DNA from 3 places in the Qipengyuania sp. NPDC077410 genome. Region 2 is predicted to be linked to each of the others. Evidence: predicted binding sites of a transcription regulator. Region 2 holds the regulator's gene; each other region holds the start of a gene.

Region 1 (9,825 bases), 220 kb from region 2:
TCCGACCGACATTTCTTTCTGGCGAAATGCAAAACTCAGGCTGATCGAGGAATTCGGCAGTCGATAAGTTCCGGCGCCCATTCGAGAGGCGATACTGGAAGCGTGAAAGTGCGCCGCTTGAGCCGAAACGCGATGAGGCGGTCTAGTCGGCCAGGGTGACGAAGCTGTCGAGCACGCGTTTTTCGCCGGCTTTTTCGAAATCGATCGTCAGCTTGTTGCCTTCCTGGCCGGTTACGGTGCCGTAGCCGAACTTGTCATGAAAGACTCGGGCGCCGTCGGCGATGTCGCTACGGGGCTTGGCGGCGAAGCTGGCGGCGCTGCGGCCCGGTTCGGCTATACGCTTGGGCGTCGCATCGTATTTCGTCGACAGGGCCCGCTGCCATCCGGGGCCGCGCGCGCCCGAGCGATCCGGGCGGTTGGAGGACACGTGAGCGAAGGGGTCGTCAGTCTCGCTCCAGTTCGCGCGCCAGAGCGAGGCACCACCGGTCATGGTAGTTTCGCTCTTCACGTGTTCTTCGGGCAGTTCCTCGATAAAGCGGCTGGGTATCGAACTGGTCCACTGGCCATAGATGCGGCGGTTTGCGGCGTGAAAGATCGAGCAGCGGCGCTTGGCGCGCGTGATCGCGACATAGGCGAGGCGGCGCTCTTCCTCGAGGCTGGCCAGCCCGCCTTCGTCGATAGCGCGTTGGCTGGGAAAGACGCCTTCTTCCCAACCGGGGAGGAAAACATGATCGAACTCCAGCCCCTTGGCCGCATGCATGGTCATGATAGTGACTTTCTCACCGTCATTGGCCCGTTCATTGTCCATCACCAGGCTGACATGTTCGAGGAAATCGCCGAGCGTGTCGTATTCTTCCATGGCGCGGGCGAGTTCGGTCAGGTTTTCGAGACGACCCGCGCTCTCGGCGCTGCGATCCTTCTGCAGCATGTCCTCGTAGCCGCTTTCGGCGATCACCGTGCGCAACAGTTCGGACGGCGTGATCTGTTCCGATAGCTCCCGCCAGTGAACGAACTGGCCCAGCAGGCCGATCAGAGTGTTGCGTGCGCGCGCCGGCAATTCGTCCGTATCGCACAGGTCGAGACTGGCGGCGGCCAGCGGCGTCTGCGTGCGGCGCGCATGGCGGCGCATGGCTTCCAGCGTCTTTGCGCCAAGGCCGCGCTTGGGCTGATTGTAGATCCGTTCGAATGCCAGATCGTCTGCCGGTTGGGCAATGGTGCGCAGATAGGCGAGCGCATCGCGGATCTCGGCCCGTTCGTAGAAGCGGAAGCCGCCCACAATGCGGTAGTTGAGCCCGATCTGGATGAAGCGGTCTTCGAATTCGCGCGTCTGATATTGTGCGCGAACGAGAATGGCGACCTCGTCCAGCGGAGCGCCTTCGGCTTCCAGCCGCTCTATCTCTTCACCCACACGGCGCGCTTCTTCGGGCGCATCCCAGACGCCGATAACCCGGACCTTTTCGCCGGCGGGCAGTTCGGTCCACAGCGTCTTGCCGAGCCGTTCGCTATTGGCATCGATAAGCCCCGATGCCGCGGCAAGGATCTGCGGCGTGGAGCGGTAGTTCTGTTCAAGCTTGATCACAGCTGCGCCAGGAAAATCCTTTTCAAACTTGAGGATATTGGCGACTTCTGCGCCGCGCCATGAATATATGGACTGATCATCATCGCCTACCACGCAGATGTTCTTGCGCGCCTGGGCAAGCAGTCGCAGCCATAGGTACTGGACCTGATTGGTATCCTGATATTCGTCGACGAGGATGTATTTGAAGCGCTGCTGATACTGTTCCAGCACATCGCGGTGATCGCGAAAGATGTTGAGGATATGCAATAGCAAATCGCCGAAGTCGCAGGCGTTAAGGGTCTTGAGGCGGTCCTGATACAGTTTGTAGAACTGCGTTCCGCGGCCATTGGCATAAGCTTCATTTTCGACCGCATCGAGATCGCCGGGATTGAGCCCACGGTTCTTCCAACGGTCGATCAAACCGGCCAGTTGGCGGGCGGGCCAGCGCTTTTCGTCGAGATCGTTTTCCTGGATCAGCTGCTTGAGCAGACGAAGCTGATCGTCGGTATCGATGATCGTGTAATTGCTTTCCAGTCCCACCAGTTCGGCGTGACGGCGCAGCATGCGTGCGCCGATGGAATGGAACGTCCCCAACCACGGCATGCCTTCGACCGCATCCCCGATGTGACGGCCCACACGCTCGCGCATTTCGCGCGCTGCCTTGTTGGTGAAGGTGACGCACAGGATTTCGCTTGGCCATGCGCGCCGGGTTGCGATGAGATGTGCCAAACGTGCGGTGAGTGCCGCGGTCTTGCCGGTGCCCGCCCCAGCAAGCATCAACACCGGTCCTTCCGTGGTCAATACGGCATCGCGCTGGGGTGCGTTCAACTGGGCCGCATAGGCGGGAATCTGCGCCTTTTCGAGCGCGCCGGACGAGGGTGATGGGTCGGACATGAAGTCCGGAACAGCTAGGGAACGCCAAGGCAGAACACAAGCCCTGCGCATGGCCCCCCTCTGGAACCGACGACCCGTTTCCTGCGTAAGACGGGCAATGGCAACGATAATGGAGACTTCTCCTATGCGTAATCTTATCTTCGCCGGCGCCGCAGCAATCGCCTTTACGGCCGTTCCTGCCATCGCGCAGGACGTGGCAGTAGGTGCCGACGGTACGGTCTATGTGCTGACAGACGAGCAGCAGACCATGTATGACGGCTGGCCTGCCGACCGGCAGACGACCTATGACGCCTGGCCTGACGAGGTGCAGGAATATTACTGGACGCTAACCCCGGCGCAGGTCGAAGGCTGGTGGGTGCTGACGGACGATCAGCGCGTGCGCATCTATGAAATGACGCCTGAAGCCCGCACGCAGGCGTGGACGCAGATTTCTTCGCAGATGAGCGCTGCCCCGGCTGCGACCACTTCTGCCCCGTCCAGCACGGCAACGGCGCGTACTGCGACGACCGCCGGTGCGTCCACAAGTTCGGCCACGCCGCGGTTCGTGAGCAAAGAAGTCACGCAGGCAACCCCTTCGGGTTATGCGGCTGCATCGGGTGAAGACGTGCCCGTCTGCCGCGGCGATCAGCAGGACGGTTGCATCAACAGCTGGGAAAAGAACAAGACCGGCACCCGTCCGCTCGAATACTGGCCGGGCAAGCCCGCGAGTGAAATCGACGAGCCGCTGCCTGCGACCAAGCCAGGTTCATAACAACAGGCTTTCCGCTCGCGCGCCCGAAGCTGGCAGCGCGACGCTTGGAGGGGGCGGGGACACCATGGTGTTCCCGCCCCTTTTCGTATTCTCATCATGGTGTTAGCGGGCTTTCCTCGAAATGATCTTACAGGGCGAGGCGCAGCTTGCCGCATTTTGAGCACATTTTACGACAAACCGGTCCGCGGCTGCGTTCGAGCCGCATCCAAATCCCTGCACCGTCCGTTGATCCTCCATAATCGAGCACATGCGAATTGTGCCTCAGGACGGCCCAGTGGCCAAACGAAAGGACCAATGATGCGTAAGACATTCTATTACATAGCAGGCGGCGCACTTGCTGCCGTATCTCTCCCGGCTGTTGCACAGGACATGACTGCAGCGGAAACCGACACTGCCGATGCTGCGACGACCCCGGCGACGGCTATGACGGCCGAACAGCAGGTTTCCTATGATGGATGGCCGACCGAACAGCAGACCCAGTTCGACGCCTGGCCGGAAGACGTGAAAGCCTATTATTGGGGCCTTACACCGGAGCGTCAGGAACTGTTCTGGCGGATTTCAGACGAAAACAAGGTGACGATCACGGCCCTTAGTGCCGAGCAGCAGGCGCAGGCCTGGACGCAGATCGAAGCTCAGGCTGCAGCCCAGACTGCACCGGCAACCACTGCACCTGCAACAACCGCACCGGCGGCGACTACCGAGCCGATGACTGATACTACGGCACCGGCCGATCCGATGGGCGACACTACCGCACCGGTCGAACCCGAAACGGATGCAGCCACCGATCCGATGTAATCGGTCTGGATCAAATCATTGGGCAAGGCGGAGAAGAGAAACCTTCGCCTTGCCCATTTTTCTGTCTGCCACAACTTCGAGGCCGCGCAGTTCGCGCTCTTCCCTTGCCCCGGTTTCCAGCGCGACCCAAGTCGCCGGGCCGATCCATCCCAGACGCGTCAGCCGGTCGATGGCGACATGGCCTGCTCCGGTATCGTAAGGCGGATCGAGCAGGATCAGGTCGTGCGGGGCCTTTGCCGGACCAAGGCTCATTACGGAGGCCTGCTGGACGGTCGTGCGTGTCCTCGCGTCGAGGGACTCGATATTCTTCCGGATGGATTTTACCGCATCGGCATCCTGCTCGACGAAGAGACAGGACGCAGCGCCACGCGATAGCGCTTCGAGCCCGAGCGCACCCGACCCAGCGAACAGGTCGACAACGTTAACTCCTTCGAACGATCCGAGCCTGCTTGCGAGCATATTGAAGAGCGTTTCGCGCGTGCGATCCGCCGTCGGGCGCGTCACCTCTCCGGGCGGAGCGGTCAGCTTGCGGCCACGCCATTCGCCTGCGATGATTCTCATTTGCGGGCCCGGGTCAATTGCTTGCGGAATCGCTCGACGTCCGCCTGACGGATCTCCACCGCCTGTCCGCGGGCAAGTTCGCCCAGTTCGAACGGACCGTAGCCGACGCGCAGCAGGCGATTGACCTGCAGGCCGAGATGTTCGAGCACGAGGCGAACTTCGCGGTTCTTGCCCTCGGTCAGCGTCATCTGAACCCAGCGGTTCTTGCCCGATCCGCGTTCCAGATCGGCTTCGATCCGGCCGTAGCGAATGCCATCGATTTCGATACCTTCGATCAATTCGTCGAGCTGCGCCTGTGTAATGTCGCCGAAGGCGCGCGCGCGATAGGTGCGCGGAATGCCGGAGGACGGCAGTTCCATCGCGCGCTTCATCTCGCCGTCATTGGTCAGCAGCAGCAGGCCCTCGGTGTTGAAGTCGAGGCGGCCCACGGGCATGACCCGGCCGGCATTCTTGGGCAGGGCGTTGCGCAGCGCCGTGTAGATGGTCGGGCGGCCCTTGGGGTCGCGTTCTGCCGTGATGAGGCCCGAGGGTTTGTGAAACGCAAAGAGGCGCGGCGCTTCGGCCTGGGCCACGGCCTTTCCGTCCACCGTCACACCGTTGAGGTTGTTCAGCTTCACGGCGGGTGTGGTCAGAACCTTGCCGTCGATCGACACGCGACCGTCGGCGATCATGCGTTCGATTTCTCGACGGCTCGCTATGCCTGCACGGGCGAGTAACTTGGCGATCCGGTCGCCCTCTTCTGGTAATCGATTGTCGGCCATGGGCGCGCCATTACACACAACCCCGCCCAAGCGGAAGCGCAAGCTGAGCAGAGACCAGCGCGGTGAGCGCGTCAGTTGGCTGCGCGCAGAGCCTCTTCGACGGTTTCGTGATAGCGCCGGATGCCGCCCTCGAGTGTACCGAGGGTGAGGTATGGGACCGCGCCCGTGGCGAGCCCCTGCTGCCCGAGCTCGGCCGCGCGGAAATCTTCGCCGGCGAAGACGCCGCCATCGAGCAGGGCCCAGCTGCGTTCCCAATGGTCGCGCGCCTTGTCGGTCGCGGGGTGTTCCGGAATGAGCATGAAATCTTCGACCAGCGTGCGGTCGTGCGCCTGCGGCATCATCACCATCACGTTGATGTAGTCCGGGCTGGGGATGATGAGGGCGCCCGGCAGAAGCTGATAGGCAAAGGTCACCACACGGCGCAGCTGCGCCATATCCTCCAGATCGATGCCTTCCATTTCCTCGAGCCGCCCCACAGCGCTGCGCGAATGGGGGCCGATCATGTCGCCGCTGGTGGCGCCGTCCTTGAAGAAGGGGCCGATGGTCTTCGCATGCAGGCGCGTAACGTGATAACTTTCCAGGAAAGCGTCCATGATGAGCTTCCAGTTACCGGCGACCTCGTGCGTCTTGCGGCGAAACAGGACCTGATCGCCCATGCCGAGCGCGTCGAAATCCTGCCCGATCTCTTCCGCCAGCGAGAAATCGGCTGGGCCATCCTGCGGGCAGAACCAGATCAGGCCACCGGTCTCCCTGCTGGGCAGTTCGACAAGGCCGTAGTCGCTCTTGTCGAGGCCCGGGAAGGTGTCGGGCCGGGGCAGGGCAAGCAATCGCCCGTCCACCGAATAGGTCCATGCGTGGTAGGGGCAGACAAGCTTCTTGGTACACTGCACCTCGGCGCCTTCCACCAGCCGGGTGCCACGGTGGCGGCAGACGTTGAGGAATACGCGTGCCCTGCCGTCGCCATCGCGCGTGATCAAGAGGGGGCGCCCAGTTGCATCGTGAGGGACTGCCATGCCGGGGTCGGGAAGCAGCGCCGACGGAGCGAGGATCTGCGGCAGCCGGTTGTAGATTGCGGCCTTCTCGCGCGCCCAGTATTCGGGATCGGTGTAGACGCTGGCGGGGACGGTGGTAGCCTGCGAGGAATCGCGCATGCGCCCGTCTGCGATGTCCTTCGCCAAAGCCAGCATGCCGTCGGTTGGTCGCCGCGCCGAATGTTTGGTGTCGACATCGCTCATGACGCCTGTTCCTCTCTCTCACACTCCGTTAGTGTTGCAAATTACACGCCCGATAGGAAGGACGCTAGGGAATGGCCGCGGTCGCAGAACATAAGAAAAAGATTTCAGCCTGGCGAGCGCTTGGTCTGGCGCTCGGCAACCGCAAGACCGGTTTCATGCTGCTGTTCGGCTTTGCCAGCGGGCTGCCGTTCGCACTTTTCCTGGGCACGCTGTTTGCCTGGCTGACCGAGGCGGATGTGGACCTCGAGACGATGGGCATCTTCTCGCTCATCGGACTGGCTTACGCATTCCAGTTCCTGTGGTCGCCGCTGATCGACAAGGTCGACATTCCGCTGCTGCGAAAGCTGGGCAGGCGCAAGCAATGGATCATTCCGATGCAGCTTCTGCTGGGGGCGATCCTGGTGACGATGAGCGTGCTTGAACCGCGAACGCAGCTCGGCATGTTCTCGCTGCTGGCAGGGATCGGCGCCTTTGCCAGTGCGACACAGGATATCGCGATCAATGCATGGCGCATCGATGTCGCAGACGAAGTGGCGACGATCGACATTCTCTCCACCGTCTACCAGATGGGTTATCGCCTCTCCTCTCTGGTGGGCGGCGCGCTCGGCCTGATCATCGCTGCGCGGATCGGCTGGCCGGAAACCTATATGATGATGGGCGGCATCTTGCTGTTCGTCGGCGCGGTCGGCCTGTTCGCTCCGAATGCGGAAGGCGCGGCCGAACTGACGGAGGGCGACGAACAGGTTCGGGCGCTGCGCAAGGCAGGTGAACTGGTACCTTCCGTGCGGAACCGCGCACTGGCCGCCGTTGCGCTTCTATGGGCACTGGCTATCGGTGCCGTGCTGGCGTTCATGATCATGTCGATGACGTATGCGCCGGAAGATCGACCCAATCCGACCGATTTTACGCTCACATGGGGGCCGTGGATCATCGTGGCGACGATCATTCTGCCCGCACTGATCGCAGGCTGGCTGTCGAGCCAGCAGAAGCAGGGGCGAAACCTGCTTGCCGAAGATGCACCGGCCGTGGGCGGAACTGCGTATGCGCTCGACCATCTCTACCGCGCGCTGGTGCTGCCCTTGGTGGAATTCGTGGGCCGCCTGGGCTGGTCGCTGGTGCTGATCCTGGCCGTCGTCCTGACCTATCGGATCTGCGATGCGATCTGGGGTACTTTTGCGTATCCGTTCTATCTAGGCGAGTTGCAGTATACCAATGACGACGTGGCCTTCGCGTCCAAGTTCTTCGGCGTTGGGGCAATCATCGCGGGGCTGGCGCTGGGGGGGCTGATGCTGACCACCATCGGGCGGATGGCAACACTGCTGATCGGCGGTATCCTCGCAGCGCTGACGAACTTGCTGTATGCCGACATGGCCATCGGCGGGGCGAATATGCAGGCGTTCAGCGACGCAATAGGCTTTACCTATCTGATCGAACAGGTGCCGGGCATCGGCGATGCCGATCTGGCGAGACTGACTATCACCATCGCTTTTGAAAACCTGGCGATCGGTATAGCGGGCGCGGCCTATATCGCCTGGCTGTCATCGATCGTGTCGAAGAAGTTCAGCGCAGTCCAATATGCGCTTCTGTCGTCGCTGACACTGCTGGTCGGGACGCTGGGCCGCGGGGCGCTGGGCGAGATGATCGAAAACCAGGGTTATTACGACGTCTTCGTACTGACGACCTGGATCGGGTTGGGGGCAGCGGTGCTGGTATGCATCGAATGGTGGCGGGTCAGCCGTGCGAAGGATGATGCCGGCATTATCGCGCCCGAGGCCGGAGCCGCTCAGCCAGCCGAATGAGCTTGGCGGGAGCGCCGGACGATCTAGTCGGGTAGCTCGCCGTTCTGCCGGAGAACGTCCCCAGCGAGATAGAGCGATCCGGCGATCAGCACGGGCAGACCGTCTTCGGGCAGGCTGGCGAGAGCTGCCGCGACATCGATTTGCGCCGCCGCATGGTCGCCAAAGGCTTCAGGCGGATGCCAGTCATGCCCCGGCACAGCGACGGCGGAGATGCTGGCGAGGCTATCCGCCAGCGGCGTGATGATAGCAGCGGGATCCTTGCTTTCCAGCATGCCGAGGATGAGATGCAGGCGCCGGCCCGAAAAGTGCCTGCCCAACATGTGGCCCGCATCGGCATTGTGCCCGCCATCCAGCCAGACTTCGCGCTGACCAACCAGCGGACCCGGCAGAAGGCGCTGAAGGCGTGCAGGCCAGCGCGCCTGGCCCATCCCGCGAGCGATGGCCCCGGGTGTGATTCTGAGCTTGTCCTGATGGCGAAGCATGGCCACGGCCAGCGAGGCATTCAGCGCCTGATGATCGCCGGGCAATGCGGGGCGGGGCAGATTCAGGCTGCCGCGCCGGTCGCGATAGCTGAGGCCGAGGCCGATTTCGACGTCCCAGTCGTAATCGAGCAGCGCAAGCTGCGCTTTTGCCCGCTCCGCAGCGGTCTGGATCTGGGCGCGTGCATCGGCTGGATAGGACAGGCAGACGAGTGGAACCCCGGCCTTTGCGATGCCAGCCTTTTCGAAGGCAATGCGCGCGATAGGCTCCGTCGGAGCGCCTTCTTCCGGGGTGAGCAGGAAGCGTTCGTGATCGATGCCGAGCGATGCGATGCCGCAGGCAGCGACGCGTTCGGGTTCCAGAACATTGGTCGCATCGAAGCGTCCGCCCAGGCCGACTTCCACGACACAGGCATCGGCGGGGACGCGGGCGAATTCGGAGAATGCTGCGGCGATCGTGACTTCGAAAAAGCTGGGGCCGAGATCTTCGCCTGCATCGAGCACCTCGGCGAGCAGTTCGGCCAGCCGGTCGTCATCGATCAGCGTGCCTGCGAGACGGATGCGTTCGTTGTACCGCACAAGATGCGGGCTCGTAGTAACATGGACCGTATATCCCTGTTCCTCGAGCATTGCGCGCAGGAAGGCGCAGGTCGACCCCTTGCCATTGGTTCCGGCGACATGGAAGACGGGCGGCAGGCGGTGGTGCGGATTGCCGAGTCTGTCCAGCAGCGCGCGGATCGTATCGAGGCCAAGCCTGCCTTCGGGAATGGACAGCGCGGCCAGCCGGTCGAGCTGTCGCTGCACTGCCGGACTGTCGGAGCGGGCGAAGTCCCGCATGCCGTGCCTCAGGCAGCCTTGGCCGGGGTGAGGTAATCGAGCAGGGTCGCCAGCGTCGCTTTGAGGTCGCGGCGATGGACCACCATGTCCACCATGCCATGCTTGTGCAGATATTCGGCGCGCTGGAAGCCATCGGGCAGCTGTTCGCGGATCGT
Region 2 (9,825 bases):
GTGACGGAGCGTCCTCAATTCGGGACGCAATCCGGCCCCATGCTGGTGGTCGATGGCAAGATTCACCCGGAAATCACGCGCGACGGACCGTCTAAATTCGTACGCAACGCGGTTGGCGTGGACGATGAAGGCCGCGCGCATTTCGTGATCTCGAATGCGCCGATTTCGTTCGGCAAGCTCGCCCGTTTCTACAAGGACGAGCTGCACGTGAAGAACGCGCTGTATCTGGACGGGAATGTTTCCCAGCTCTGGAACCCCGCCACGGAACGGCTCGATACCGGGGCCCCGATCGGCCCCATCGTCGTGGTTAGAAAGAAAGCTTCCGAATGACCGATACGCGCTGCGCCCTCTATCCCGAGATCGAACCCTATGAAACCGGGATGCTCGATGTCGGCGAAGGCCATTCGCTCTATTGGGAACGCGTCGGCACCAAGGGGGCGAAACCGGCCGTCTTCCTTCACGGCGGTCCGGGTGGCGGGATGTCGCCTGCCCATCGCCGCCAATGGGACCCTGAACTTTATGACGTGCTTCTGTTCGACCAGCGCGGCTGCGGCAAATCGCTTCCTTTCGCTGAAATCGAAAACAACGATACCTGGCGCATAGTCGAAGATATCGAACGTCTGCGCGAAATGTGCGGGCATGAAAAATGGCAGGCTTTCGGCGGCAGCTGGGGCTCCACCCTTGCCCTCGCCTACGCCCAGAAATATCCCGAGCGGGTGAGCGAGCTCGTATTGCGCGGCGTGTTCCTCGGCCGGCAAAAGGAAAAAGACTGGCTCTATTCCTACGGCGCCAGCGAAATAATGGCCGAACAGTGGGACGACTTCACCGGCCTCATTCCAGAAGCCGAACGCGGCGACCTCGTGAAGGCCTATCACAAGCGTCTGACCAGCGATGACGAAGACACGCGCCTTGCCGCGGCAAGGGAATGGTCGTTGTGGGAAGGAACCGTCGCCACACTTCTTCCCGATCCCGCCCTGCTCGACAGTTTTGCCGATCCTTCCAAGGCCGTTCCCTTTGCCCGCATCTGCGCCAAGTTCTTCCTCGAGGATTTCTTCCTCGAAGAGGCGCAATTGCTGAAGAACGTCGACAGGCTCGCCGGCATTCCGGGTATCATCGTCCAGGGCCGCCACGACATCTGCACTCCGCCTGTCTCCGCGTGGGAGTTGAAAAAGGCCTGGCCCGAAGCCGACCTTTGGATTGTTCACGATGCGGGGCACAGCGCAGGAGAAACCGGGATCGTCGACGGTTTGGTTAAGGCGACAGACAAGCTGGCAGGCAAGAAAGCCTGACGTCACGCCGACGTTTCGCATCCCGCAGCTTTCCTTGCTTGAAAGCCGCGCATCGCGCCTCCATTGACGCCACGAATGACCGACCGCCGATCAATCCTCGTAATCGACAATTACGACAGCTTTACCTTCAACCTGGTCCATTACCTGATGGAACTGGGGGCTGAGGTCGAAGTCGTGCGTAACGATGCCGTCACTGCCGATGAAGCTCTGTTGGCAGGTCACGCAGGTTATCTCATATCGCCGGGCCCCTGCACGCCCAATGAAGCCGGCGTCAGCCTTGATCTGGTGGCAGCATGTGCAGACGCCGGAAAGCCGTTGCTCGGTGTGTGCCTCGGCCATCAATCCATCGGCCAGTTTTTCGGCGGACGCGTGGTCCGCGGGGGGCTGATGCACGGCAAGACGTCACCCGTCACACACGATGCCACTGGCGTATTTGCCGGACTGCCGTCTCCGTTTACGGCAACGCGCTATCATTCGCTCGTGGTCGAAGACATTCCCCCCTGCCTCGACGTGAATGCCACCAGCGAAACACCGGGCCTCGACGGCAGCAGCGTCATGGGGTTCCGACACCGGGATCTGCCCATTCACGGGGTCCAGTTCCACCCGGAAAGCATCGCCACCGAACATGGTCACGCCCTGCTCGCCAACTTCCTCGAAATCTGCGGCATCGCCGCCAGGGTCCCGGCATGAAAACGCTTCCCGACGCAAAGCAACATCTTGGGGAAGCGGAAGCCGAAGAGGTTTTCGGCTGGATCCTCGACGGTGAAACCGATGACGATGCGATCGCACGTTTCCTGGTCGATATGTCCGCGCGCAGCGAAACATCTGACGAGATCGCCGGCGCTGCGCGCGCGCTGCGGCAAAGGCTCATTCCCGTCGACGCGCCCGAAGGCACGGTCGATTGCTGCGGAACCGGGGGTGACGGACACCACACGCTCAACGTCTCGACTGCTGTCAGCCTCGTCGTCGCAGCTTGCGGCGTGCCCGTCGCCAAACACGGCAATCGGGCCGCCAGCAGCAAATCCGGCGCGGCCGACACGCTCGAGGTACTCGGCCTCGACATGGAAGCTGCAGGAAAAAGTGCCGAGAAGACGTTGGCGGAACTCGGGATCTGCTTCCTTTTCGCCAAGAACCATCACCCGGCCATGGGTCGGATCCAGCCCATTCGCCAGAAGCTTGGCGTTCGTACGATCTTCAATCTGATGGGTCCGCTTTCGAACCCGGCCGGCGTGAAGCGGCAGCTTATCGGTATCGCGCGCCCGGCCTATGTCCCCATCTATGCCGCAGCCAAGGCAAAGCTGGGCACCGAACGCACCTTCATCGCCTCGGGAGACGAAGGGCTGGACGAACTGAGCCTTGCCGGCGGCAACGAACTGGCAGACGTTCAGGGCAACGATTTCGAGATGCGCCGGGTGCTGGCGGTACATGCCAATCTGCCCCACGCCCCGGTCGAGGCTATTCGCGGTGGCGATCCCCGTCACAATGCCCGCGCGCTGGAAGCCCTGCTTGCGGGCACACCCGGACCTTATCGCGACGCGGTACTTTTCAACGCCGCGGCCACTCTGATCGTAGCCGACCGTACGGACGACTGGACGGAAGGCGCCGAAGTCGCCGCCGAAGCACTGGATTCCGGCAAAGCCAGGACCTTGCTCGAAAGCTGGATCGCAATGGCCGCCTGATATGAACAAGCTAGAACAAATCTGCGCCACCAAAAGAGAAGAAGTGGCCGCACGCAAGCGCATGCGGTCGCTGGCCGATCTCGACGCTTCCGCTCGCGAACAGACCGCCCCGCGTGGTTTCCGCTCTGCGCTCGAACGTGCGGAACGGTCCGGCTTCGGCCTCATCGCCGAAATCAAGAAGGCTTCACCCTCGAAGGGCTTGATCCGGGAAGATTTCCATCCCGCTGCCCATGCCCGCGCCTATGCTGCAGGGGGCGCTGCGTGCCTTTCGGTTCTCACCGACGCCCCGTATTTTCAGGGTCACGAAGATTATCTGGTCGAAGCGCGATCGGCCTGCGAATTGCCCGTCCTGCGCAAGGATTTCATGGTCGATACCTGGCAGGTGGCCGAAGCGCGCGCACTCGGCGCTGATGCGATCCTGATCATAGTCGCCGCACTCGATGATGGTGCGATGGTGGAGATCGAACGGGCCGCGGTGGAATATGGCATGGACGTATTGGTAGAAGTCCATGATCACGCAGAGATGGAACGTGCAGCATTGCTACAGTCGCGCCTCATTGGCGTGAACAACCGGGACCTGCGGACCTTCTCGACCGATCTCGCCACGACCGAAGCCTTGGCGCCTCTGGCACCGGAGGGTTCGCTTCTGGTCGGCGAAAGCGGCATTTCTCTATTCGAAGACTGCCAGCGCTTGTCACACGCCGGGGTGAACAGCTTCCTAGTCGGCGAAAGCCTGATGCGCCAACGCGATGTCGAAGCGGCAACTCGCATGCTGCTCGGGAACTGATCTGTCCTACACGCTGCTGACCGGTTAAAGGTATCAGCTCCAGACCAAACCCGCTGCGTTCTGGCGCGATTTCGGCCTCGGTGCGGGGTGACTTTTTATCCCCTTGTACAGTGGTCCATGTGGTCCATGTCTCCCCTGCGCGACCGAAAAGCTTAACGACAGCGGTTTCTCAGCGCCCTGATCCGGATCGAACCATGAACGGTTGTTCCGCAAGGAACGGCTGAATTGCTTGACTTTGTTATTTTGGTTGCTTAATTGTTCCGCATTCGTTCACGCCTTTTGTGAACACGCGATACGGAGTTCGCACAATGCTGACCGCCAAGCAGCACGAATTGATCCGGTTCATCCAGCAGCGTCTGGAAGACACCGGCATTTCCCCCAGCTTCGAAGAAATGAAGGAAGCGCTCGATCTGAAGAGCAAGTCGGGCGTACACCGCCTGATCTCGGCACTCGAAGAACGCGGCTTCATCCGGCGCCTTCCCAATCGGGCGCGTGCGCTGGAGGTGGTCAAGCTTCCTGAAAATGCCGTGATGGGGTCGCCCGCTCCGGTGGCGGCTAACGACGCCGTATCGGCTGCGATCCCGGCAAAGGCGGTGGCGCCCGAACCGGCAAACGACATCATCAATGTTCCGCTTCATGGGCGGATTGCCGCCGGCGCCCCGATCGAAGCGATCGAAGGTCAGTCCAGCATGCCCGTGCCGGCCGCGCTGCTCGGTCCGGGCGAACATTATGCTTTGGAGGTTTCCGGAGATTCCATGATCGAAGCCGGGATCTTCGATGGCGACTTCGCTCTGGTAAAACGCACGGACACGGCCCGCGATGGCGAGATCGTCGTGGCACTTGTCGACAACGAAGAAGCGACTCTGAAATATCTTCGCAAGGATGCAGGCCGCGTCGTGCTCGATCCGGCCAATGGTGCATACGAAGCGCAAGTTTATGAACCCCACCGGGTTCAGGTTCAGGGAAAACTGGCGGGCCTGCTCCGCCGCTACCACTGATTTGCTGGCGCGCGCCTACTCACGCGGCGCGCGCCACCATCCATGCTCGCCCTGATCCTGGGCGACCGTATCGATCTTTTGGTCTGCCAGATAGATCGAAGCGCCCCCTTCCCGGTCGAGAAACCTTCTGTCCGCTTTGAGCCAGCGCGGCTGACAACTGTACGGTAGATAACGGTCGGCAATGACGATGTCGGCCCGCATGCAAGCCGCGGCCAGCGCCCGCTCTTCCACGAGATCTCTATTGCGCGCGACGAGGACGGACCAGGGTCGCCCACCCCGCTCTAAAGCGAAGACGCAAAACTGGTCGCTGCACCGGCTGCGCAGCCAGTCGGCAATCTCGATAGGGCTCTGATCCGTACCGGCCAGTTCGAGCAGATTGTCCTGAGCATATCCGCTCTCACGATCGTGCAGAACCAGCAACCGCTCGGCCTCGTTGGCAACGCCTATGTCGCGTCCGTCACGCGTAATGAGGATATCGGGTATCGGGGCGGTGATCATCAGCACGGCAGAGGCGATAATTGGCCCAAAACCCAGCAGGCGCGCCCTGCCGTGCCATAACGCCAGCCAGAGCGCCCCGCCCACGTATAACCCTATCGCTCCCATGCCGATACGCGGCGCAAGTTTGACCGACCCCGGCTGCTCGGCGAAGAAATGGGCAATGGCCAGCAGCAGGTCGAGCGACTTGCCCACCAGCCACCACGCCGGCGCGCCCGCTCCGATCAGATCGAGCGCCAAAGCAAGCGCCACCAGCGGCATCGATATGAATGTGACCAGCGGAATGGCGATCAGATTGGCCGCCGCTCCATAAACACCGGCGCGATGGAAATGGAATAAGACGATTGGCATCAAGGCCAGCTCAATGACCAGTCCGGTCAGGAACAGCATTGCCGCCCGTCTCGACATGCGACGCAGCCAGCTCTCCTGTCGCGGTGCGAGAAAGTCCCGTACCGCACGCACATTGTGGAGCGATACGATGGCGATGACTGCCGCAAAACTCATCTGGAAACTCGGCCCGACGAGCGATTCCGGCCACAACGCGAGCACGACTCCCGCCGCGATGGCGATCATCCGCATGGACAGTGGTTCTCGTCCTACAGCCAAAGCGACGAGTACGAGCAGAGCTCCGATACAGCTACGCACGGTCGGCACTTCGGCGCCGGTAAGCAGTGTATAGCCAATACCAGCGATAGCCGATGCCCCGGCGGCCACCAGCGGCAGCCGGATGCGCAGCGTCAGCCAAGGCCAGAACGCGAGCAGCTTCAGAACCAGGAAATAGGTCGCAGCTATGATCGCGCTCACGTGAAGGCCGCTGATAGACAGCAAATGGGTCAGCCCGGAATCTCGCATCGCCTCCTCGTCTGCTTCGGGAATCGCTCCGCGGTCCCCGCTCGCCAGGGTGGCTGCGATGGCACCGGACGTTCCTTCGAGATTGGCGCGAACGTGTCGCGAGAGCTGTCGTTGAGCGGATGCTATGGACAGTCGGGGAGCGCCAGGCGGCTCGACGATCTCTACATCGCCGACAGCCGATCCAGTTGCGGCTAGCCCATCGAACCAGGCTCGTCTGGCGAAGTTGTACGCACCGGGAACGATCGGCGGCGACGGAGGCATGAGACGTGCCGACAGCCTGACCCTGGCACCTTCTCGCAATTCCGGGTTGTCCGCAGACAGCGGCACATTGACCCGATATGCGTGCGCTTTTCCCGTCTCGCCGTCGCGCGCGGCCAGGACCAACCTAACCCTGTCTTCTGCGGGCTGCTCTTCCCGGCTCAGGACCCGCCCATCGATCCGCTCGAAACGTGGATAGGCAATTGGTTCTGCGCCCACCATCGCCGATCGGGCCCACACGACCGACACGCCTGCAGAAATCGCCAGAGCCAATGAAATAACTGCGGCAAGAGTGAATGCGCGACCGGGATGATGGCGCCAACCCGCCCACGAGAGAACAGCCATTCCCAAGAATGCTGAAATCATCGCAACCCACTGCCACGGAGCGGCAAGATAGAACCACAGTCCGATTCCGCACCCGAACGCAACGGTAAGCCAGGGCCCGCGGTCGAACTCGGCGGCCTCCAGAAACGCTTCAAACTTGCGCGCGGAACTGGACAAGACACCGTGCGTACGCCAAGTGCGCGGCACTGTCTCGCGGGCCGTATCGCCCGCATCCCCCATAGGTATTGAAGGCGTCCCCTGCCTCGCCATGCAAGTGTTTGAAAGGAAATGAGAGAAAATGGCAAGCGATAGTGACCGCAAGGTTTCTCCGGTCGTCACCCGCTTCGCTCCCTCTCCTACCGGTTATTTGCATATCGGAGGTGCGCGGACGGCACTGTTCAACTGGCTCTATGCGCGCCATCACGGCGGCCGCACGCTTCTGCGGATCGAGGATACCGACCAGAAACGCAGCACCCAAGACGCTATCGACAAGATTATCGAAGGCCTGGACTGGCTTGGTCTCAACTTCGACGATGCCCCCGTATTCCAGTCCGATCGGGCCGAACGCCATGCCGAAGTTGCCCACAAACTGCTGGAAGCCGGCCACGCCTATAAGTGCTTCGCCACTCCCGAAGAGCTGGAGCAAATGCGAGCCGAGCAGCGGGCAAACAAGCAGCCCATGCGGTATGATCGCCGCTGGCGTGACCGCAGCGAAAGCGAGGCGCCGGACGGCGCGCCGTTCGTCATCCGCCTGAAGGTTCCGACCGACGGGGAAACCACGATCCACGACGCGGTTCAGGGCGAGGTTACGGTCAAGAATGCCGAGATCGACGACTATGTCCTGCTGCGTGCCGACGGGACCCCGACCTATATGCTCGCCGTTGTGGTGGACGATCACGACATGGGTGTAACCCATGTGATCCGCGGCGACGATCATCTCAATAACGCATTCCGCCAGTTGCCGATCATCCGCGCCATGGATGAAATCGAGGGCGGTTGGCCCGATCCGGTCTATGGTCATGTTCCGCTGATCCACGGGCCCGACGGTGCGAAGATGTCCAAGCGCCACGGTGCTGTCGGCGTCGAAAGCTATCGGGACGAAGAAGGTGTCCTTCCCGAAGCGCTGTTCAATTATCTCCTTCGCCTCGGCTGGGGACATGGCGACCGTGAAGAAATCACCAAGTCGGAAGCGATAGAACTCTTCGATCTCGACGGCGTGGGCAAAGGCCCGGCGCGCTTCGACATCAAGAAGCTGCAGAACCTCAACGGCCATTATATCCGTGAGGCGGACGACGCGCGTCTCGCTAAAATCGTGGCTGCGCGAATGGACAGACAGGCCGATCTCGATCTTCTGACCCAGGCCATGCCGGTCCTCAAGACGCGGGCGAAATCGATCAACGAATTGGTCGAGGGCGCGGCGTTTCTGTTTGCGGAACGGCCGTTGGAAATGACCGACAAAGCCGCTGGCCTGCTGGACGATGAAGCGCGCCAGCGCCTCGCCGGATTGTCGGAAATGCTGCATGTGCAAAATGACTGGACAAGCGAGGCTCTGGAAGCCACTACGAAATCGTATGCTGAGAAGCTCGAACTGGGCCTTGGCAAGCTCGCGCAGCCCATGCGCGCAGCGCTGACGGGGACTACCACGTCCCCCGGCATTTTCGATGTGCTGGTCCTGTTGGGCAAGGAAGAGTCGCTGCTTCGCATAGACGCGCAGGCCTCGCCCACAGGCACCGAAGAGAACGACTGAGGAGACACGCGTGGCCGATAAGCAGGCAACTCTTGATCTGGGTGGACAGACCCAGGAATTTCCCGTGCTGCAGGGCAGTGTTGGCCCGGATGTGGTCGATATCCGCAAGCTTTACGGAACGACGGGCAAGTTCACTTACGATCCCGGCTACAAGTCGACGGCAAGCTGCGAAAGCGCGCTGACCTATATCGACGGCGAAGAAGGGGTCCTGCTCCATCGCGGCTATCCGATCGGCCAGCTTGCCGAAAATTCCAGCTTCATGGAAGTCAGCTACCTCCTGCTCAACGGCGAACTGCCGTCGCAGGACGAGCTCGACGATTTCACCTACACGATCACGCGCCACACCATGGTGCACGATCAGCTGCGCCAGTTTTACCAGGGTTTCCGCCGCGACGCGCACCCCATGGCCATCATGTGCGGTGTGGTTGGCGCGCTGTCGGCGTTCTACCATGACAGCACCGACATTTCGGACCCCGAACAGCGCAAGATCGCAAGCCACCGCCTCATCGCGAAAATGCCGACGATTGCGGCAATGGCCTACAAATATTCGGTCGGCCAGCCCTTCATGCAGCCGAAGAATTCGCTGAGCTACACCGGCAACTTCCTGCGCATGACCTTCGGCGTTCCGGCTGAAGAATACGAAATCCATCCTGCGATCGAGCGCGCGATGGACCGGATTTTCATCCTTCACGCCGACCACGAGCAGAACGCGTCGACATCGACCGTACGTCTTGCCGGCTCGTCGGGTGCAAATCCCTTCGCCTGCATCGCGGCCGGCATTGCCTGTCTGTGGGGCCCTGCGCATGGCGGCGCGAACGAAGCCGCGCTCAACATGCTGCAGGAAATCGGCTCGCCCGACAAAATTCCGCACTACATCGAACGCGCCAAGGACAAGAACGACCCGTTCCGTCTCATGGGCTTCGGTCACCGCGTCTACAAAAACTACGATCCGCGTGCGACGGTCATGCAGAAAACGCTTCGCGAAGTGTTCGAAGCGCTCAACGTCAGCGATCCAGTTTTCGAAACCGCGCTCCGGCTCGAAGAGCTCGCGCTCAACGACGATTACTTCAAGGAAAAGAAGCTCTTCCCCAATGTGGACTTCTATTCCGGCATCATCCTGAACTCGATCGGCTTCCCGACCACCATGTTCACGGCCCTCTTCGCCCTTGCTCGCACGGTCGGCTGGGTCGCGCAGTGGAACGAGATGATTTCGGATCCCGCACAGGTTATCGGCCGTCCGCGCCAGCTCTATACCGGTCCGACCCAACGCGACTATGTCGCCATCGGCGATCGTTAAGATGCGCTTCGTCCTCATGGTCTTCGGAGTAGCTCTCATGCTCTCCGGAGGCCTGTGGGCACTTCAGGGCCTCGGAATTGTCATGTGGCCTGCAGAAAG
Region 3 (9,825 bases), on a different contig from region 2:
ACAACAACGTCTTTGTATCGCCCGCGCTATCGCGGTTGATCCGGAAGTGATCCTGATGGACGAACCCTGCTCGGCCCTCGATCCGATCGCGACTGCCAAGATCGAGGAATTGATTGCCGAACTCAATGGCCGTTATGCCATCGTGATCGTTACCCATTCCATGCAGCAAGCCGCACGTGTCAGTCAGCGTACCGCCTTCTTCCACTTGGGAAAAATGGTGGAATATGGTCGTACTTCTGACATATTTACCAATCCGCACGAACAGCGCACCCAGGATTACATCACTGGACGCTACGGATAAGGCCATGAATTCGATGCAAGAACACACTGTAAAGGCCTTCGACGAAGATATTACGCGGCTGCGCGGCCTTATCGCCGAAATGGGCGGGCTCGCCGAAGCGGCTGTCGAGCGTTCGCTCGAGGCCTTGGTCAAGGGCGACGACGAACTTGCCGACCTGGTCATCAAGGGCGACAAGAAGATCGACGCGCTCGAAACCGAGATCGACAAGCTCGCGGTCCGTATCATCGCCCTCCGCGCGCCAATGGCCGACGATCTGCGCGAAGTGATCGCCGCTCTCAAGATTGCCGGCGTCGTCGAACGGATCGGCGATTATTCGAAGAACATCGCCAAGGCGAGCAAGCAGATCGGCCCCAACCGCAAGCAGTTCGAACCGCTCACGCTGCTCCCCGCGATGGCCGAAGTCGCCGCGGAAATGGTTCACGATGTGTTGACCGCCTATGCCGCACGCGATGCCGAACTTGCCCGCGAAGTCATCGCGACGGATGAGAAGGTCGACGCTTTCTACAACTCGATTTTCCGCAACCTCGTCAGTCACATGGTGGAAAACCCTTCCACGATCTCGAGCGCGGCGCAGATGCTCTTCATCGCGCGCAATCTCGAACGTGTGGGCGATCATGCTACGAATGTTGCTGAAATGGTGCATTTCGCCGCAACCGGAAACTATCCGCCCGACGAGGACAGTTGACACAAAACTGTAGTTCAAAGGTCATAAAGCCATGCCGACCGAGATAGAGAACTCCCGGAAAGGCAAGGATTTGCACGCGGCCAAACTATTGCTGGTAGAGGACGATCCGGCCCTCTCCGAACTGCTCGAATATCGCTTCACCAATGAAGGCTACAACGTACGCACGACGTCGGATGGCGATGAAGCCCTGCTTCTCGCATCGGAAGACGTGCCGGACCTGGTTATCCTGGACTGGATGATCGAAGGTACCAGCGGGATCGAAGTCTGCCGCCGCTTGCGGCGGGACAAGGATACCGCGCATGTTCCGATCATCATGCTTACCGCGCGCGAGGCAGAGGATGATCGTATCCGCGGTCTCGATACCGGCGCGGACGATTACCTCACCAAACCCTTTTCGCCACGCGAACTTCTCGCGCGGGTTGCCGCTGTCATGCGGCGCATCCGCCCTGCCCTGGCGGGGGAAAGCATCGAAGTCGGCGATATCCTGCTCGATCCCGTAGCGCACAAGGTCACCCGCCGTGGCCGCACGCTGCAACTCGGACCGACCGAATACCGGCTGCTGAAATTCTTCATGGAAAGCCCGGGTCGGGTCTTCAGCCGTGGGCAATTGCTCGACGGCGTGTGGGGTACCGAAAGCGAAATCGAACTGCGAACGGTCGACGTACATATTCGCCGTTTGCGCAAGGCGATCGAGATCGAAGGCGCAAAGGATCCGGTTCGTACCGTCCGCAGCGCAGGTTACTCGCTGGAAGCGTAGCGACCTATCGGCAGACGCTGCGCCAGCGAGGGCTCATGTCGAGATGGAAATGATCGGCATGGGCCGCGTTGTAATCGGGTGACAGGACAGTCGAAAAACTGTCGCAGGCATCATCGCGCACCCTTCGCAGGAATTGGGCTTTATCGCTTTCTCCCGACCAGTCGTTCAGCACGCTGATCCGCGTGCCATCCGCAAGGACGAACCCCGCAATATCTATCGCGTTGGCAGTCGCGTGTTCACTCCAAGGACCGGAATCACGCCCGTAGAGACGGCGGCAGGAATACGCTCCAAGATGCTCTATACGCTGAATTTCCGAACCGAAGATTTCTTCGGCTAGCGGTGCCACTGCCTCGCGTTCCCACAACAGCAGCGCAATCGATGCCGAACATGTCACAGGCGGACTATTCGGCGACAACGGGAGCCCGGTAAGGACGGTACGGTCTTCCCGCCTGCAAGCACCTTCGCCCGCCGGCTCGAGTATTTCATGGACCACATCGCTTCGGTCGAGAACGCCCCGGCATTCGGCCACATCCTCACGCAGAGATTGCAACTTGGCTTCCGTCGCCCACCCCACAGGATCGCGTAGGTCCAGTGGCGCCCAGGGGTCATGCTCGGGATGTTCGGCTAGCCACACGCGGCCAGCTATCAGCAGGCTGGCCAAGATCAGGAATACCAGAACCCGGCGGTCACCGGTGAACTTGCCGATGCGTTTGGAAAAATGCGCCTTTACCATCGATATTCCAACACGTCGCCCTTCCCGATGGTACTCGGCTGCTACCTATGTTTCTAAGTAGCTGTGGTCGCGGCAAATTGTTCCTCACCTAACGATGCTTGCACAGAACCGGCGTGGTGGATGCGGGTCACGCTCGCTGAGCGATTTCCTCGAGACGTTGTCGCACCGCCCGCAGGTCGTTGTCGAACAAGCGCACCTGTTCATCCCTGGCGGCCCCATCAAGACGCAGCAGATAGGATGGGTGCGCTGTCACCCACAACTCACTGCCGTCCTCTAGCTGGATCGGTGCGCCCCGAGCCTTGGAAATACTGACCGTTTTACCGAGCATGCCCCGTGCTGCACTGGCCCCCATCGCCAGCACCAGTTTCGGCTGAACGATCGCTCTTTCGCTTTCCATCCACCACCGACACGTATCGATTTCCTTTGCCGCCGGGCTCTGGTGAATGCGCCGTTTTCCGCGCTGAACATATTTGAAATGCTTTACGGCGTTGGTGACGTAAGCCGCGTTGCGATCGATCCCCGCCGTTTGCAGATGATCGTCGAGCAATTGTCCCGCTGGGCCGACGAAAGGTCGGCCTTTGATATCCTCCTGATCGCCCGGCTGTTCGCCCACAATCATCAAGGCAGCGTCCTGCGGCCCTTCGCCCATGACGGCGTGATTATCCAGCAATCCGATCGGGCATTTGCGACAGGCTGATATAGCCTTGTCGATCGCGGCTAAAGTCTCCGGCCGCTCGTCGAATTCCAGCGCTCCCTTCTCGACCATTTTCGCCTCACGGGATTGGGCCCCTGCGACGAGCTCGGGAATTAGCGCCGCTTCAGGCATGTTCTTCCAGTATTTCTTCGGCATTTCTTTCAGCATCGCGCCGATCTTGAGACGCGCCGGATTGAAGATGGACGCGTAATAAGTGCGCCATAAATCCTCCATGGGATCGCCTTGCGGAGCATCGGAGCGCTCTGCCGCCGGCCCCTCGGTCATGGTTTCGCCGTCCCAGTGAAGGCTTCCGCGAGGCGTAAGGATGGACCAGCGCATATTGGCAAACCTGCGCATGAAGAAACCCGCATTGGCGCGCAGAATATGATGGTCAGGCTCGAACCAGGCGACGTATCGATCACCGCCTTCTGCCTCACCCGCTTCGACTAGGCGAAACCGCACAAATGCATGCATCTTGTGACTGTCGCGCCGAACATTCTTGTCGAGCTCCTCGACCTTGCGGACATCGTCGTCAGCCTTGTCCTCCATCATCCCGGGATTTGCCTGCAACCGCCATAACAGCCGGTACATCAGCGCGAACCGCTCCGGATCGGAATGAAGCGCGGCATTTCTTGCCAGATTCACGAACCGACGGTTGGCGCGTACAGGCGGAGCACCTGAAGTCGGCGCAGGAACACCATGCTCACCTTGCGCGAAAAGGTCGCCGCTCCCTCCTGGTTCGATCCAGGAAATACGATCGGGCGGAACCCGAGCCTGGATCAGTGCTCGCGCACAATCGCGCCAGAAATCGAAATCATCCGCTGCCGGCAGATGCACCACATGGAAACTGTCTGCGTGCGCGGCCTGGAGCATGGTCATGCCGAAAACAGCTCCAGCTGTTCGGTCTTGGGCGCGAGCATCGTGCGCAGGTCTGCCCGGTCCGTCAGCATTAAAGGACGCCAATCCACGGTGCAGATGAACGGTCGAACCTTGGTGATGGACAGCGTGAGCCGCGCCACATCGTCGAGCCGCAATGTCCGGTGTCTGCGACTGGCAAGGATCTTGTGAACCGCTTTTACGCCCAGGCCAGGCACGCGCAGCAATTGCTCCTTCGTGGCGCGATTTACATCTACGGGGAACTGCTCCCGAAACTTGAGCGCCCAGGCAAGCTTGGGATCGATATCCAGCGGCAGGTTTCCGTCTGCTTCTGTCGCCTGCATCACCTCGGCCGGCTTGTAGCCGTAAAACCGCATCAACCAGTCCGATTGATATAGCCTGTGTTCGCGGATCAATGGCGGCCGCTTCAACGGGAGAACCGCGCTCGCATCGGGAATGGGAGAAAACGCACTGTAATATACGCGACGCAGTTTGAAACTGTCGTAGAGTCGGCTCGCCTTACCCACGATATCGCTGTCCGTCGCCGTGTCCGCGCCAACGATCATCTGCGTGGATTGCCCCGCGGGGGCAAAACGCGGCGCATGTTTGAATTTCTTGCGCGCATCTTTCAGCTCGGCGATGTCGCTGGTCACCTTGCCCATCGCCCCTTCGATCTGTCCGGAATTCTTGTCCGGCGCGAGGCGGGTCAAGCCGCTATCGGTCGGCAGTTCCACATTGATCGAGACGCGATCGGCATACAGCCCGGCCTGATGCACGATTTCCGCATCTGCTTCGGGGATGGTCTTGAGATGGATATAACCGCGAAAATCATGTTCTTCGCGAAGGATGCGCGCCACTTCGACCAGCTGCTCCATCGTATGATTGGAGCTTTTGACGATGCCTGACGAAAGAAACAGCCCCTCGATATAATTACGCCGATAGAACGCCAGTGTCAGATCCACCACTTCCTGCGGCGTGAACCGGGCGCGCGCGACGTTCGAACTCTTGCGATTGATACAGTAATGGCAATCGAACACGCAGTAATTGGTCAGCAGGATTTTCAGCAGACTGATGCAGCGGCCGTCCGGCGCGTAGGCGTGACAAATGCCCATCCCCTCCGTCGACCCGATCCCCTTCCCGCCGACCGAATTGCGTTTCGACGTTCCCGAAGATGCGCAGGATGCATCGTATTTCGCCGCATCCGCGAGAATTTCGAGCTTCTGAAGGGTGGAGGCAGAGGCCATTTGTTCTATATATGTTCAACACATCCCGTTGCAAATATCGTTTGATATAATTCGCCCCCCTCTCCGTTTTCGCTGCATTCACCCGCGGGACCGAACAGACGTGTCGATCATTGCATGAAGACAAATCTCACGAGGAGTCGATCAATGAAACACGCCGAAGGAAATCCGGAAGACCTCAAGAAGAAGTTCTGGAAGTCGCTGGCAGACAGCCCATTTCTGTTCCTCCAGCTCACGAACGACAGCTCCACTGCGGTGCCGATGAGCCCGCAGCTCGACAAGGATGCCAACAGTTCGATCTGGTTCTTCACCCACACCAAGAGCGACTTTGCGAAACTGGGTTCCGCCACCGCGACCTTCGAAGGAAAGGGCCACGACATGTTTGCCCGCTTCAACGGCACGCTGGTGAAGGAAACCAGTCAGGAGCGGTTCGACCAGTTCTGGAATAATTTCATCGAAGCCTGGTACGATGGCGGCAAGACCGATCCCGATATCCTGTTCCTGCGCATGGATCTGGGCGATGCCGAAATCTGGGACGGCGACATCGGCCTCCTGAATACCGCGAAGATGGCATTGGGCATGACGGTCCACGACGAAGCGGAAAAACGCCACGTCGACACGGTCGATATCTGATCCGACCGTCTCTCGAATCGAAAAGGGGCGCCTCATCGGGCGCCCCTTCCTGTATCAGTCGTTCTTCCTGCCAGGCTCGATCGGCACCATCGTCTCGTCTCCGGCAACATCGTCAACCACTTCGACGATGCCCTGCCCCAGATGGCTGCGCCTGCGCGAATAGAGCACATAGATCACCACGCCGATAATCCCCCACCCCGGCAGGAACAGCATGGCGGCACTCGGCAGGTTGAAGAACAGCAGCACGCAGCCGATGATCGTCAGCGGCGCGATGACCCACACCATGGGCACCTTGAAGTGCCGCTTGCGCCCCGGATCCCTCACGCGCAGCACCATCACGGCCACTGCCACCATCAGGAAGGCATAGAGCGTACCCGCGTTCGAGATATCCGCCAGCTGACCGACCGGGAAGAATGCCGCCCCGATGGCCACGGCAAGACCGGTGATGATGGTCACGACATGCGGCGTCTTGAACCGTGGGTGCACCCGGCTCAGCCGTTCGGGCAGCAGTCCGTCCCGGCTCATCACGAAGAAGATGCGCGTCTGCCCGAAAATCAGCACCAGGATGACCGAAGGCAGCGCCAGGAAGGCTGCCAGCCCGATCGCATTGCCGAAGCCGGAAAAGCCCAGCATCTTGAGCACATGGGCCAGCGGTTCGTTCGAACAGACCAGCGCATCGGCATATTGCGGCATCGCACACTGGCGCGCCAGTTCGGGCGATCCCGCTTCCAGCGGAATGCCCATCGCATCCATGATTGGCTGCCCGCCGATAGTCCCGATGGCACCTGCGGCGACGAGGATGTAGAAGATCGTGCAGAACAGCAGCGATCCGACCAGTCCGATGGGCACGTTGCGCTGCGGGTTCTTGGTTTCCTCCGCTGCGGTCGAAACCGCATCGAAACCGACATAGGCGAAGAACATGGTCGCCGCCGCACCGACTGCGCCCACCCCGGTGCCCCAACCGCCGAAGACTCCGGCCGGCAGGAACGGGTTGAAATGCGACGCTTCGAATTCCGAACTCGTCAGCGTTATCGCCACGAACGCGGTCAGCGCCGTAACCTTCACGATGACGAGGACGGCATTGACCTTGGCGCTTTCGCTCGTGCCGATGACCAGCAGGCCCGTCACCAGCAGCGCGATCACCAGCGCAGGAAGGTTGATGAACCCGCCTGCGGCCCCGCCCAGAGCCAGCGGCCCTGCGCTCAACCAGGCGGGCAGATGAATCCCCAGTCCGCCCAGCACGGTCCCCGAGAAATAGCCCGACCAGCCTACCGACACCGCCGATGCGGCGATGGCGTATTCCATGATCAGCGCCCAGCCCACCGTCCAGGCGAAGAATTCACCTATGGTGGCGTAACTGTAGGTATAGGCCGATCCGGCGACCGGTATCATCGCGGCAATTTCGGCATAGCAGAGCGCGGCGACGATGCAGACGCCGCCGGCTATGGCGAAGGCGATCATCAGGCCGGGCCCGGCCTTTTGTGCCCCGACGGCGGTCAGCACGAAAATGCCTGTGCCGATAACGCAACCGATGCCCATCAGGGTGAGCTGGAACCAGCCAAGCGACCGGCTCAGCGACTTCTTCTCCGCTGCGGCCAGAATGGCGTCGAGCGGTTTTACTCTGTCGAAAATCATGCGGCCTATGGCCCCCCACAGGCCCGCCGCAGGACTACCCTGCTCCGCCAGCCGGACTACGGCAATTAAATGCTAATTCCTCGCCCGAAAAGCCGAATTCGTATCAAGTACCCAGAATTGAGGGAAACAGGCCGGTTGCAAGGATGATGGCGACCGCGAGCGGGCACAGCCACGCGATCAGGAAACGCCAAATGCCGAAGGCCAGCGGGGTCAGTCCCGTCGTGGTCAGCAGCAGGTTCTTGTCCGCTTTCCACCCGATGAAGATCGATGTCAGCAGCGCGCCGACCGGCAGCATCACCTTGCCGGTAAACCCATCGACCGTGTCCAGGATATCGGTATCCGCGAACAGGCTCCAGAAGCCCAGCGGGCGCACATCGGCCCACACATTGTAACCCAGCAGGCAGGCTATCCCCATCAGGAAGGCACCGCCGCCGAAGATTAGCGCCGATTTCGGGCGGCTCCAGCCACGCTCGCCGATGCCCCAGGCCGTCGGCACTTCCAGCAGCGAAATCGAACTGGTTACCGCCGCCACCAGGATGAGGACGAAAAACAGGAAACCGAACAGGGCGCCGCCCGGCATGGTCTGGAATGCGAAGGGCAAAGTCTGGAACACCAGCGTCGGCCCCGCTGCGGGATCGAGGCCCACAGCGAACACGATCGGGAAGATCATCAGGCCGGCCAGCAGAGCCACGCAGGTATCGGCAACCGCGATCAGGGCCGATGTCGGGCCAAGGCCACTGCCTTCCTTGATATAAGATCCGTAGGTTATCAGCCCGGCAACCCCCAGCGACAGCGAGAACAGGGCCTGCCCCAGGGCGGAATTCATGACCTGCGGGGTCAGCTTCGACCAGTCCGGCGTGAACAGGAATGCAGCGGCCTGGCCGATGTCGCCTTCGATGGCGCCATACAGCACCAGCCCGACCAGCAGGACGAAGAACATGGGCATCAGATAGGTCGCCGCCTTCTCGATACCCGAACTCACACCGCGCGCGACGATATAGAGCGTCAGTCCCATGAAGACGAAGTGGACGCCCAGCAGCAGACCGGGGCTGGCGAACATGTCGCTCAGCCGCTGCTGAATCTGATCCTGGCTTTCACCGGCCAGCGCGCCTCTGAAGGGGTCACCGGCCAGAATGGCCTGGACCAGATCGCCGCCCATGATGCCCGCGTAATAGAGCACCCAGCCCGCCACCACGGAATAAAACGAAACGATCAGGAACGCCGCCAGCGCGCCCACGCCGCCGAAAATCGCCCAGCTTGGCGATGCTTTGGACTGTGCGGCAACGCGCCGGATCGATCCCACGGCGTCCGTCTGTCCCGCCTTGCCGATGAAGACTTCGGACAGGACCAGCGGCAGACCCAGCAGGAACACGCAGGCGATATAGAAGATTACGAAGGCGCCGCCGCCACTTTCCCCGGCAAGTGTGGGGAAGCGCCAGATGTTCCCCAACCCCACTGCAGCCCCTACCGCAGCAAGGATGAATGCCGAACGCGAGGACCAGCCTTCGCTTGTCGAAGTGGTGGTTGCGACCATCGTTTTTACACCTCCCGGATCGCGACTATTGCTGCCGCGCGCATGAAATTTGCGCCCTTAGACACGGAATACCGTGGAATTCCAAGCTTCGCTTTGCCATCGTCCACGCGATTGCTACTGGAGCGACCATGTCTACAACCTTCCAGCTCGATACCAGCACCAGCCGTGCCAATCCCACACCGCAGCCGATGAAACGGCTTACCGTGCCCAAGATCCGGGCGCACAAGGCGGACGGGGAAACGCGTGAACCGCTGGTGATGCTCACGGCCTACACCGCGCGCCAGGCGCAACTGCTTGATGCGCATTGCGATATCCTGCTGGTGGGCGATTCTCTGGCGCAGGTCATCTACGGCCTGCCCACCACCATCCCCGTCACGCTCGACATGATGGCCAATCATGCCGCGGCCGTCGTGCGGGGCAGCTATCATTCGGTTGTCGTGGTCGACATGCCATTCGGCTCGTACGAACAGTCGCCCCAGCAGGCGTTCGAAAGCGCCACATTCCTGCTCAAGCAGTCCGGCGCAGCCGCGGTCAAGCTCGAAGGCGGCGAACAGATGGCCGAAACCGTGGCCTTCCTCAATCAGCGGGGAATTCCCGTCATGGGCCATGTCGGCCTCACCCCACAGGCGGTCAATGTGCTCGGTGGCTACGGCGCGCGCGGCCGCGACGATGCGGAAGCGACGAAGATCGTTGGCGATGCCCAGGCGCTCGACAAGGCAGGGGCCTTCGCCATCGT

What was found. The regulator LexA, encoded in region 2, represses DNA repair genes until DNA is damaged. The targets are predictions, from matches to a motif close to GTTCCNCNCTTGTTCT.
Region 1: the regulator LexA is predicted to act here: its motif matches at 2,460-2,475, upstream of ACIGGE_RS14120 (ATP-dependent helicase).
Region 3: the regulator LexA is predicted to act here: its motif matches at 5,293-5,308, upstream of ACIGGE_RS12705 (putative DNA modification/repair radical SAM protein).

What each region holds. Positions count from the first base shown of each region.
Region 1 covers NZ_JBITWB010000003.1:110,198-120,022, forward strand. Annotated here, with positions in the region: gene ACIGGE_RS14120 (ATP-dependent helicase) at 143-2,452, opposite strand; gene ACIGGE_RS14125 (hypothetical protein) at 2,577-3,203, shown strand; gene ACIGGE_RS14130 (hypothetical protein) at 3,498-3,998, shown strand; gene rsmD (16S rRNA (guanine(966)-N(2))-methyltransferase RsmD) at 4,014-4,559, opposite strand; gene ACIGGE_RS14140 (pseudouridine synthase) at 4,556-5,320, opposite strand; gene ACIGGE_RS14145 (aromatic ring-hydroxylating dioxygenase subunit alpha) at 5,392-6,555, opposite strand; gene ACIGGE_RS14150 (AmpG family muropeptide MFS transporter) at 6,627-8,354, shown strand; gene ACIGGE_RS14155 (bifunctional folylpolyglutamate synthase/dihydrofolate synthase) at 8,378-9,670, opposite strand; gene accD (acetyl-CoA carboxylase, carboxyltransferase subunit beta) at 9,679-9,825, opposite strand, start outside.
Region 2 covers NZ_JBITWB010000003.1:325,209-335,033, reverse strand. Annotated here, with positions in the region: gene ACIGGE_RS15210 (phosphodiester glycosidase family protein) at 1-330, shown strand, start outside; gene pip (prolyl aminopeptidase) at 327-1,289, shown strand; gene ACIGGE_RS15200 (aminodeoxychorismate/anthranilate synthase component II) at 1,365-1,979, shown strand; gene trpD (anthranilate phosphoribosyltransferase) at 1,976-2,968, shown strand; gene trpC (indole-3-glycerol phosphate synthase TrpC) at 2,970-3,755, shown strand; gene lexA (transcriptional repressor LexA) at 4,064-4,753, shown strand; gene ACIGGE_RS15180 (ComEC/Rec2 family competence protein) at 4,769-6,859, opposite strand; gene gltX (glutamate--tRNA ligase) at 6,981-8,429, shown strand; gene ACIGGE_RS15170 (citrate synthase) at 8,440-9,726, shown strand; gene ACIGGE_RS15165 (hypothetical protein) at 9,728-9,825, shown strand, end outside.
Region 3 covers NZ_JBITWB010000002.1:972,387-982,211, reverse strand. Annotated here, with positions in the region: gene pstB (phosphate ABC transporter ATP-binding protein PstB) at 1-301, shown strand, start outside; gene phoU (phosphate signaling complex protein PhoU) at 315-986, shown strand; gene phoB (phosphate regulon transcriptional regulator PhoB) at 1,057-1,743, shown strand; gene ACIGGE_RS12715 (extensin family protein) at 1,748-2,476, opposite strand; gene ACIGGE_RS12710 (UdgX family uracil-DNA binding protein) at 2,604-4,049, opposite strand; gene ACIGGE_RS12705 (putative DNA modification/repair radical SAM protein) at 4,046-5,290, opposite strand; gene ACIGGE_RS12700 (pyridoxamine 5'-phosphate oxidase family protein) at 5,435-5,920, shown strand; gene ACIGGE_RS12695 (amino acid permease) at 5,975-7,555, opposite strand; gene ACIGGE_RS12690 (sodium-dependent transporter) at 7,659-9,089, opposite strand; gene panB (3-methyl-2-oxobutanoate hydroxymethyltransferase) at 9,218-9,825, shown strand, end outside.